Regions from separate parts of the Agrobacterium fabrum str. C58 genome, predicted to be linked through region 3. Evidence: predicted binding sites of a transcription regulator. Region 3 holds the regulator's gene; each other region holds the start of a gene.
What was found. The regulator LexA, encoded in region 3, represses DNA repair genes until DNA is damaged. The targets are predictions, from matches to a motif close to TGTTCNNNNTGTGTTCNG.
Positions count from the first base shown of each region.

Region 1: dinB (DNA polymerase IV) is a predicted target of LexA. The motif match lies at 2,071-2,088, and genes of this name have one in related genera.
Region 2: ATU_RS01330 (2'-5' RNA ligase family protein) is a predicted target of LexA. The motif match lies at 1,377-1,394, and genes of this name have one in related genera.

Region 1 is NC_003064.2:459,808-462,811, forward strand. Features, by position in the region: gene ATU_RS26110 (potassium transporter Kup) at 1-1,300, opposite strand, end outside; gene ATU_RS26115 (hypothetical protein) at 1,556-1,867, shown strand; gene dinB (DNA polymerase IV) at 2,110-3,004, shown strand, end outside.
Region 2 is NC_003062.2:272,070-275,073, reverse strand. Features, by position in the region: gene guaA (glutamine-hydrolyzing GMP synthase) at 1-1, shown strand, start outside; gene ATU_RS01340 (hypothetical protein) at 76-564, opposite strand; gene ATU_RS01335 (TetR/AcrR family transcriptional regulator) at 706-1,284, opposite strand; gene ATU_RS01330 (2'-5' RNA ligase family protein) at 1,454-2,170, shown strand; gene ATU_RS26505 (hypothetical protein) at 2,345-2,512, opposite strand; gene ATU_RS01325 (ArsC family reductase) at 2,746-3,004, shown strand, end outside.
Region 3 is NC_003062.2:1,389,553-1,392,556, reverse strand. Features, by position in the region: gene ATU_RS06895 (amino acid ABC transporter permease) at 1-570, shown strand, start outside; gene ATU_RS06890 (amino acid ABC transporter ATP-binding protein) at 551-1,282, shown strand; gene lexA (transcriptional repressor LexA) at 1,665-2,387, shown strand; gene ATU_RS06880 (glutathione S-transferase family protein) at 2,648-3,004, shown strand, end outside.

The DNA.
Region 1 (3,004 bases), on a different replicon from region 3:
GTACCCAACCGCCGTCATGGACCTTCAGCAAATTGGCGGCCAGAAAAACGGCTTCAATCGAAAACAGCGGTGCCAATAAGATCGCGGCAGTGAATGCTGACTTACCTCTGATCGACCGAAGAAATTGGAAGGCCATCAGCGTCGTGACGACCATCGCACCGGTAACAGAAATGCCATATGCGGTCGCAAGCGATTCCGAATCCCCGAATGAGAAGATCAGCACGAGGACACCAATGAACAGTACCATGTTGACGGCCGGCACGTAAATCTGCCCGGTGTTGGTCTCTGACGTGAAACGGATCATTAGTTTCGGCAGAAATCCGAGGTGCACCGCTTGGCGTGCCAGTGAAAATGCTCCGGTGATGACAGCCTGGCTCGCAATGACAGTCGCCATTGTCGCCAGGATAATCATCGGAAACAGCGCCCATTCCGGGTAGAGCAGATAGAACGGGTTTTCGATCGCTGCGGGATTGCTCAATACGAGAGCCCCCTGGCCGAGATAATTAAGGGCAAGTGCCGGGAAGACGAGAATGAACCAGGCCACGCTGATGGGCTTGCGTCCGAAGTGTCCAAGATCAGCGTAAAGCGCTTCCGCTCCTGTCACGGTAAGGAAGACAGCACCGAGCACGATCAGTCCGGCCCATCCCGCATGGGTTATGAACCACAGAGCATTGATAGGATTGACCGCTTCCAGAATGGTCCAGTCGTCGCCGATGTGGATGAGACCGCCCCAGGCCATTGCGAGGAACCAAACGACCGTAATCGGACCGAAAAAGACGGCGACGGCGCCGGTACCCTTGGACTGGACGGCGAATAATCCTACCATGATTAGCGCGGAGAGCGGCAGGACGTAATCGGAGAAGGCAGGCGTGACAAGTTTCATGCCCTCCAGTGCCGACATGACTGAAAGAGCAGGGGTAATCATCGCATCGCCGATGAAAAGTGCCGAGCCTATCAGGCCTGCAAAAAACAGAACCGGCATATAGCTGCCCGTCTTTTTCATCAAAAGTGCGAGCAGGGAGAGAGTACCACCTTCACCGTCATTGTCGGCGCGAAGGAGAAAAAGCACATATTTGAAAGTCACGATGATGGTCAATGTCCAGATCATCAAAGAGATCAGGCCGACGACGTGCTCGTGCTGCACACCGTTTGCCGTAAACGGGCGCAACGATTCCCTGAACGCGTATAATGGGCTTGTACCGATATCTCCGTAGACAACACCAATCGAACCAAGAAGGAGAACGAGGAACTTCTTCGTCTCAGACCGGCTGTCGGGAACAGTGGAATTCGAGGATGTCATCATGTCTCCGGCCGATTACCCGATGCCATATGTTTATGGTGCGTTGCGGTACGTCAAGAGCATAACTTTGAGATCATCGACACATGCGCGTGGAAATTTCACTTGTCTTATCTGACCTCGTCAGACTTGAACGCGTACCGATCATTTCCCACATGACTAACTACCCGCTGGTCCGGGCCCCTCTGGTGAAAGTTACGGCGCTTTTGCGATGTCGGACCTCTAAAACGACATTTACGCCGCGCCATGAGGAGCATCATGATTGCAGACGTCGCTGCATGGATTTTCACCCTGTTTGTTGTAGATCCCTTTCAGGCCGAGATGAAGAGTGCTCTCGAACGTGCAAATCTCCCTGTCGAAGTTGTGCAACAATCGAGAGAGTGCCTGGCCACACAGGTGCCGCGCCTTGTGGAACGGGCGGACAATGAGCCGGGCTGGGCCGTCGCCACGGCCGTCGGCATATCAATCGGATGGACGCCTCCGGAACGTTTGCTTGATGCAACCGACCCGACATGTGGCACATTACGTGGATTGATGGTGTTCGAAAACTCACCCGAAGCGGAAGGGTGAATTCCGAACTATACCCAGGCCGCATGCGTCAACTACAGATATCAGAAAACAAAGATCGAGGGCGGTCGGCATCATGGTCGTGCTGTCATCAGCATATTCTGCTGTCCTCCCGCTTTGATCGACCCATGTCGCTGTCGTGACTCGATTTCGAGCAAATGCCAAACTGTCTGGAAACACCTTGGATTCGTTTCCACCAGATGATATGTTCTCTCTTTGTTTCCGTCCGCAATTGAACGAAATCCATGACAGGCTCAGCCACAATACCGATGCGCAAAATCATTCATGTCGATATGGATGCCTTTTACGCGTCGGTGGAACAGCGGGACAATCCCGAACTGCGCGGCAGACCGGTTGCGGTTGGCAGTGCGGCTGCACGAGGTGTGGTCGCAGCCGCAAGCTATGAAGCACGCGAATTTGGCGTGCGCTCGGCCATGCCGTCCGTCACCGCTGCCCGAAGGTGTCCCGACCTGATTTTCGTACCGCCGCGATTCGACGTCTACAAGGCTGTATCCCAGCAAATTCGGGCAATATTCGCTGAATACACGCGGCTGATCGAACCGCTTTCGCTCGATGAGGCCTATCTCGACGTCACAGAAAACCTGAAGGGAATGGAGATCGCTACGGAAATTGCGTCGGAAATTCGGGAGAGGATCAAGCAGATTACCGGTCTCAATGCTTCCGCCGGTATCTCATATAACAAATTCTTGGCCAAGATGGCGTCAGACCTCAACAAGCCGAATGGGCAGGCCGTCATAACGCCGAAGAACGGCCCGGCATTTGTGGAACAGCTGGCGGTCAAGAAATTCCATGGTGTCGGTCCAGCCACCGCCGAGAAAATGCATCGGTTTGGTATCGAAACGGGTGCCGACCTGAAGTCCAAATCGCTGCAGTTCCTTGCCGAGCATTTCGGCAAGTCCGGGGCATATTTCTACGGCATTGCTCGCGGCATCGATGAACGGCAGGTCCGGCCTGATCGCATTCGCAAATCGGTGGGCGCCGAGGACACGTTCAGCGTCGATATCAACGACCTCGATCTCGCCACTGCCGAGTTGAGGCCGCTTGCCGAAAAAGTCTGGCACCATTGCGAGGCGCAGCGCGTCAGCGGTAAGACAGTTACAGTGAAGGTCAAATATTCCG
Region 2 (3,004 bases), 1.1 Mb from region 3:
AGGACTATAATCGACACAGCGTGTTGCTGCGGCAATACCACTGTGTCGAGCACAGTTTGAACGATAACGCCGCGACTAGTTCGCGGCGTTTCTGTTTTGTCTTGCGAGATAGATGATCTGGGCGGCAAGACCGACAACGAGGATCGCCAGCAAACCCGCCTGAACGCCGAGAAGCAGCGGTGATTTCAGATCGGTGACAAAAGGATGACCGTCCGGAACACGGCGCAGCGTCTCGGTCGCTGTCGGCACCATCAATAGAAACGCGCTGACACTGAGACAGATGGTCTCAACATATCTGGCGACGCGCGTTGAGCCGAGAATGCGCTCGATCCCGTAACCTGCAAGCAGGAACAGGATGGTCAGCGCGCCAATGGCGTAGCTGACCGGCTGATGCGCCACGAGGAAGGCCGTCGCAGCACCGATCAGCATGGAAACAAAATAGATTGCACCCGGCGTGGATCGGGGAACGATTCGACCGTGACGGGCAAACATGTAGATGGCCACGGGAATGGCCGGCAGGCTGCCGAGTGTGTGGACCCAGCCAAGCGGAGAAATACCGAACATATGAGATTGCCTTTCTCTTCCAGAAAGATGGGTGGTCCTGGGAGCAGATTGTCACCGACATATCTGCAAGCGTAGCGTTGTCTGTTGATTGGTCGGCAGCTCGCTCGGGTCATGCATCCACGCCCCTTACAAGGTGTAATTTCAAGCGGTGATGCGCTCCAGCATGGGGCGGGTTATCGCGCCAAAGGTCGCGGCATCGCCGTGCGCACGCGCTGAAAGCATTGCGCCGTGCACCGTAGCCATGAAGATTTCAGCATTGGCCCGTGCTGTTCCCGTCAGTACAAGGCGTCCCTGGGCAATGCCGCGCTCCAGCACGGCGGTGAGCCAGTCCGAGAGACTTCTAAAATGCGCACGCACTTCAAGAACGACCGTTTCGGGAAGAACCGGTATCTCGCTGGCAAGCAGCGCACAGACGCAGAAAGGATGGGTCGCGTCAGCGATACAGCCTTCCCAATAGCCGATATAGGCGCGAAGCTGTTCCAGCGGATCAGAAATGTTTTTTTCCAACTCGGCGATCCCTGCTTCAGCTTCCTGCCTGTATTGTGAGACCAGTTTGCAGACCAGGTCAGATTTGCTGGGAAAATGGTGGTGAATGCTCGCATTGCGAATACCAACTACCTGGGAGATATCCGCGTAGCTGAAACTGTTATAGCCACCTCTTATGATCAGGGTGCGTGCGCACTGGAGAATATCATCGGCTTTGCTTTGAGGGTTTTTCATGCGCGATACCTACCAATTAGTAGGTAGATTGTCAATGGTGCCGTGTCATAAGGCTATCGATCTTTCCGGCATGCGGCGCGGACACCGCAATTCGTTCTCTTTTTGTTCTTTTAATTTCTCATTGGCGATGATAATGTCGCGAGCTTGGAATAGACCGTGGAGCATCGTCATGGGTTTGGAGTTGACGGATAAAGAAGGGTTGAGGCAGCTTTTCCTTGAAGGGTTCGAGCTGGAGAAACAACGCCGGATCAATCCGCGATTTAGCAGCAAGGTTCTGATCGTGGTGAAACCGCCGGCGGCCTTGGCGGAGAGAATTTTCACCGATGCGTCGAGCCATGCCGCAGGGCGGACGAAGCGTGAGGCCTATCCTGCGGAGCTTCTGCATATCACCCTGCTCTGTGTCGGGTGTTTCGACACCGTGCCTCGCGGCCTGGCAAACCGGCTGAAGGAAGCACTGGGGGAGATAAGGGCGCGGCCCGTTCCGATCACATTCGATGGGAGTTCGCTTTTCGGCAATCGCAACTGTCTGGTGCTAAACAGCCGCCGCGAGATGCTGGAGCTCAGGGCTTTGGCGAAGGTGGTGCAGCGCGCCCTCTGGCGGGCAAATCTTCCCTATATCGCCGCATCATCGTTTATGCCGCACCTGACTATGATCTATGGCTGCGGGAAAATCGAAACCATGCCGGTTGAAAAACCCTATAGCTGGCTGGCAGGCAGTTTCGAAGTCATCTTCAGCCATAATGGGGAAACGCGGCACGAGTCCCTGGGACGCTTCGCGCTTTCCGCGAAGGCGGACCGCTACGAGCAGCCGGAGAGTCAATTATATCTGCCGCAAAAAGTATTCGGTCCATCGAAGCGGCCAACCCATAAGATAGCGGCGCGATAAGGTGGGGCCAAAAAAGCGTGGCTCCCATGCCCGAAATTATCCGCCTCCGCTGCTGGGCAACTATACGAACAAAGGCGCAGTTCAAATCATCCGAGGCGCCTGCGGAAAACCGACGTGGATTCCGGTGCCAGGCGCAAGCGAGGCGAAGTCGCCTCGCTACAAACGATAACCAGCTTAGAGCTGGACCTTGTCGAAAGCCTTGCCGTCGATACCGAGAGCTTCGAGATCGGCGCGAGCGGGCTTGCGATGTGCGCGAACAGCGGCCGAAACCGAGAGCGCTGCACCGAGAACGGCGAAAGTTTCACCGAAGAAGTTACGCGATGTCTTTGCAACCTGACGCATTTTTCTCTCCATCTTTGATGCCTAAATAATGGGGATTTCCACCGCGTTCTACAACTCATGATGTAGCAGGGAAGCCATGCAGCTTTGCTCGCGCTCGTTCGGATATCAGCCACTTCGATTTTGCATGGCTCAGGCATCATGCTTCGAAAATGGCGCAACGCACCTCAGGCGGCGGCTTGAATAAGATGGATATTTTGTTATGCCGAAAAGCTTAAAGACGAAGAGGCGGTAGCATGACGGTCACGATTTACGGCATCAAGAATTGCGACACGATGAAGAAGGCCAGAAGCTGGCTGGAGTTGAACGGCATCGATTATTCTTTCCACGACTACAAGGCAGCCGGCATCGACCGCGCCCATCTGGAAACATGGTGTGATGCCGCCGGCTGGGAAACGGTTCTCAACCGGGCCGGCACGACCTTCAAGAAACTCGACGACAGCCAGAAGGCCGATCTTACCCGCGAAAAGGCCATCGGACTGATGTTGGATCAGC
Region 3 (3,004 bases):
ATCGGCTCGCTGACGGGCGGCTTCTTCGCCATCATGCGGCTTTCGCAATATGGATCGGTCCGCAACGTCGCAGCAGGTTACATCACCGTCATTCAGTCGATACCGGTGCTGATGATCCTGTTCATGTCCTATTACGGGTTGACGCTGTTCGGGTTCGAAATACCGCCGCTGCTCGCCGCATCGGTGTCCCTGTCGGTCTATGTTTCGGCCTATCTGGCGGAAATCTGGCGCGGCTCCATCCAGGCGGTGCCAAAGCCGCAATGGGAGGCCTCGGCCTCGCTGGCGCTCACGCGTTTCCAGCAATATCGCTATGTCATCCTGCCGCAGGCCCTTCGGCTTTCCCTGCCTCCGACGGTGGGGTTCCTTGTCCAGCTCGTCAAGAACACCTCCATCGTATCGGTGGTCGGCTTCGTGGAACTCTCCCGCGCAGGCCAGCTCGTCAACAATGCGACGTTCAGACCCTTCCAGGTGTTTTTCGTCGTCGCTCTTCTTTATTTCGCGATCTGCTTCCCGCTATCGCGCCTCAGCCGCCATCTCGAAAGGGTTCTCCATGTCGGTCGTAACAATTGATCAGGTGCACAAGCGTTATGGCGCCCTCGAAGTTCTGAAGGGTGTATCGCTGAACGTCGAGGCGGGACAGGTCGTCGCCATCATCGGGCGCAGCGGCTCCGGCAAGAGCACGATGCTGCGTTGCATCAACGGTCTCGAAGAGTTTCAGTCCGGCAATATCACCGCCGCGGGACACAGGGTGGAGCAGGACCAGACCAAACTCAGACAGTTGCGCAAGGACGTCGGCATCGTCTTCCAGAGCTATAATCTCTTTCCGCATCTGACCGTCGGCGAAAACATCATGCTGTCTCCGAAGATAACGCAGGATGTCGCCAGGGCTGATGCCGATGTGCTGGCGCGCAAAGTGTTGGCGCAGGTGGGGCTGGCGGAAAAATTCGACGCTTATCCCGACATGCTGTCGGGCGGACAACAGCAACGTGTAGCCATCGCCCGTTCGCTGGCGATGCGGCCGAAAGTCATGCTGTTCGACGAGGTGACATCCGCTCTCGATCCCGAACTGACGGGAGAGGTGCTCCTCGTCATGGAACAGCTGGCGCGGGAAGGCATGACGATGTTGCTGGTGACCCATGAAATGAGCTTTGCCCGCAGCGTCGCACATGTGACCGTCTTCATGCATCAGGGTAAGATCTGGGAAATGGGCGCTTCGAAACAGCTTTTCGAGAAACCACAAACGCCCGAGCTGCAGGCATTCCTCTCCAACGGCGTGAAATAGCCGGCGGAAGAGCAGGTCAGGCAAACGCAGTCATCGACCTTGCGCCATGAGGCTGTCGCTTCAAGGCGAATAAAAGAAGCAACGGAGAGGGCCATCACTCTGCGTTGCTTCGGCGCGTTCAGGCCGCTTCGGCTCCGAGGTCGTGATCTGACCTGGAAACTGTTCCCGCGACAATTTCATCGATCGGAATCCCCGACCGGCGTCTATTCCCAACGCTACTTATATCATCGGCCTGATCTCTTCATGTTTCGAAGATTGAATCAGGATTCGATATGCATCCTTCACGAAATTTTAGGGGATTGCGGAACACATATGGAACATATAGTGTTCGTTCTGTATTTGTTTCGCGACTTCAACGACGATTCTCAAGGGTGTTTTCCTCATGCTCACGCGCAAACAGCAGGAACTGCTTCTCTTCATTCATGAAAGAATGAAAGAGTCCGGCGTGCCGCCCTCCTTCGATGAAATGAAGGACGCACTCGATCTTGCTTCCAAATCCGGCATCCACCGGCTGATCACCGCGCTCGAAGAGCGCGGGTTTATTCGCCGGCTACCTAACAGGGCGCGAGCGCTGGAGGTTATCAAACTGCCCGAGGCTTATACGCCGGGCGCAAGGCCGCAACGCGGCTTTTCGCCGAGCGTCATCGAGGGCAGCCTTGGAAAACCGAAGGAGCCGGAACCGGCGCCTGCCGTGAAGGCGCCTGCCAATGATTTCGCCGGAGCTGCCACCATTCCCGTCATGGGTCGTATCGCTGCCGGTGTGCCGATTTCCGCCATCCAGAACAATACCCATGATTTGGCCGTGCCGGTGGACATGCTGGGTTCGGGCGAGCACTACGCGCTTGAGGTCAAAGGCGATTCGATGATCGAGGCCGGGATTTTTGATGGCGATACCGTCATCATCCGCAACGGTAATACCGCCAATCCGGGCGATATCGTCGTGGCGCTGGTGGATGATGAAGAAGCCACGCTGAAGCGCTTCCGCCGCAAGGGTGCGTCCATCGCGTTGGAAGCGGCCAATCCTGCCTACGAGACCCGCATTTTTGGACCGGATCGGGTGAAGATTCAGGGCAAGCTGGTCGGGTTGATACGCCGTTACCATTGATAGCTGGAGGCTGCTGCCGGTATTACTGAAACCGAATAGGTTTTCACGGGTAGATTTGGCTTTCGAAATGAATGGCGCATCGTTCCGTTGAATTGATGCGCCTTTTCTTTGTGAGATTGGCAAACGCACTCGTTGCTGCGAAATTCCGTCGTGTATGACGGCCCCTCCATCAATTGGCCTTATGGGAGCCATGGATTCTTTGCGATATTCCAAGGCTCCTTAGCAGGTGTAGAAATGTGCGTTCTATCGGGGAAAACGCCATGTACGATCTCTATATTGCCAACAAGAACTATTCCTCATGGTCATTGCGGCCCTGGGTTTTGATGCGCACGCTTGGCATCGCCTTTGATGAAAAACTCATTCCCTTTGGCGAAGGTGTTTCCTTCTCCAGCTTTTCGCCGACCGGCAAGGTGCCTTGCCTCGTCGACGAAGGGGTGACGGTCTGGGAAACGCTGTCGATTGCCGAATATCTCGCCGAGAGACATCAGGGCGTCTGGGCAGGCGACAAGCAGGCACGGGCCTGGTCACGCTCGGCGGCGAGTGAAATGCATGCGGGATTTTCCTCGCTTCGCAATCTCTACCCCATGTCGGTCGGCATCCGCGTAAAACCCAAAGCC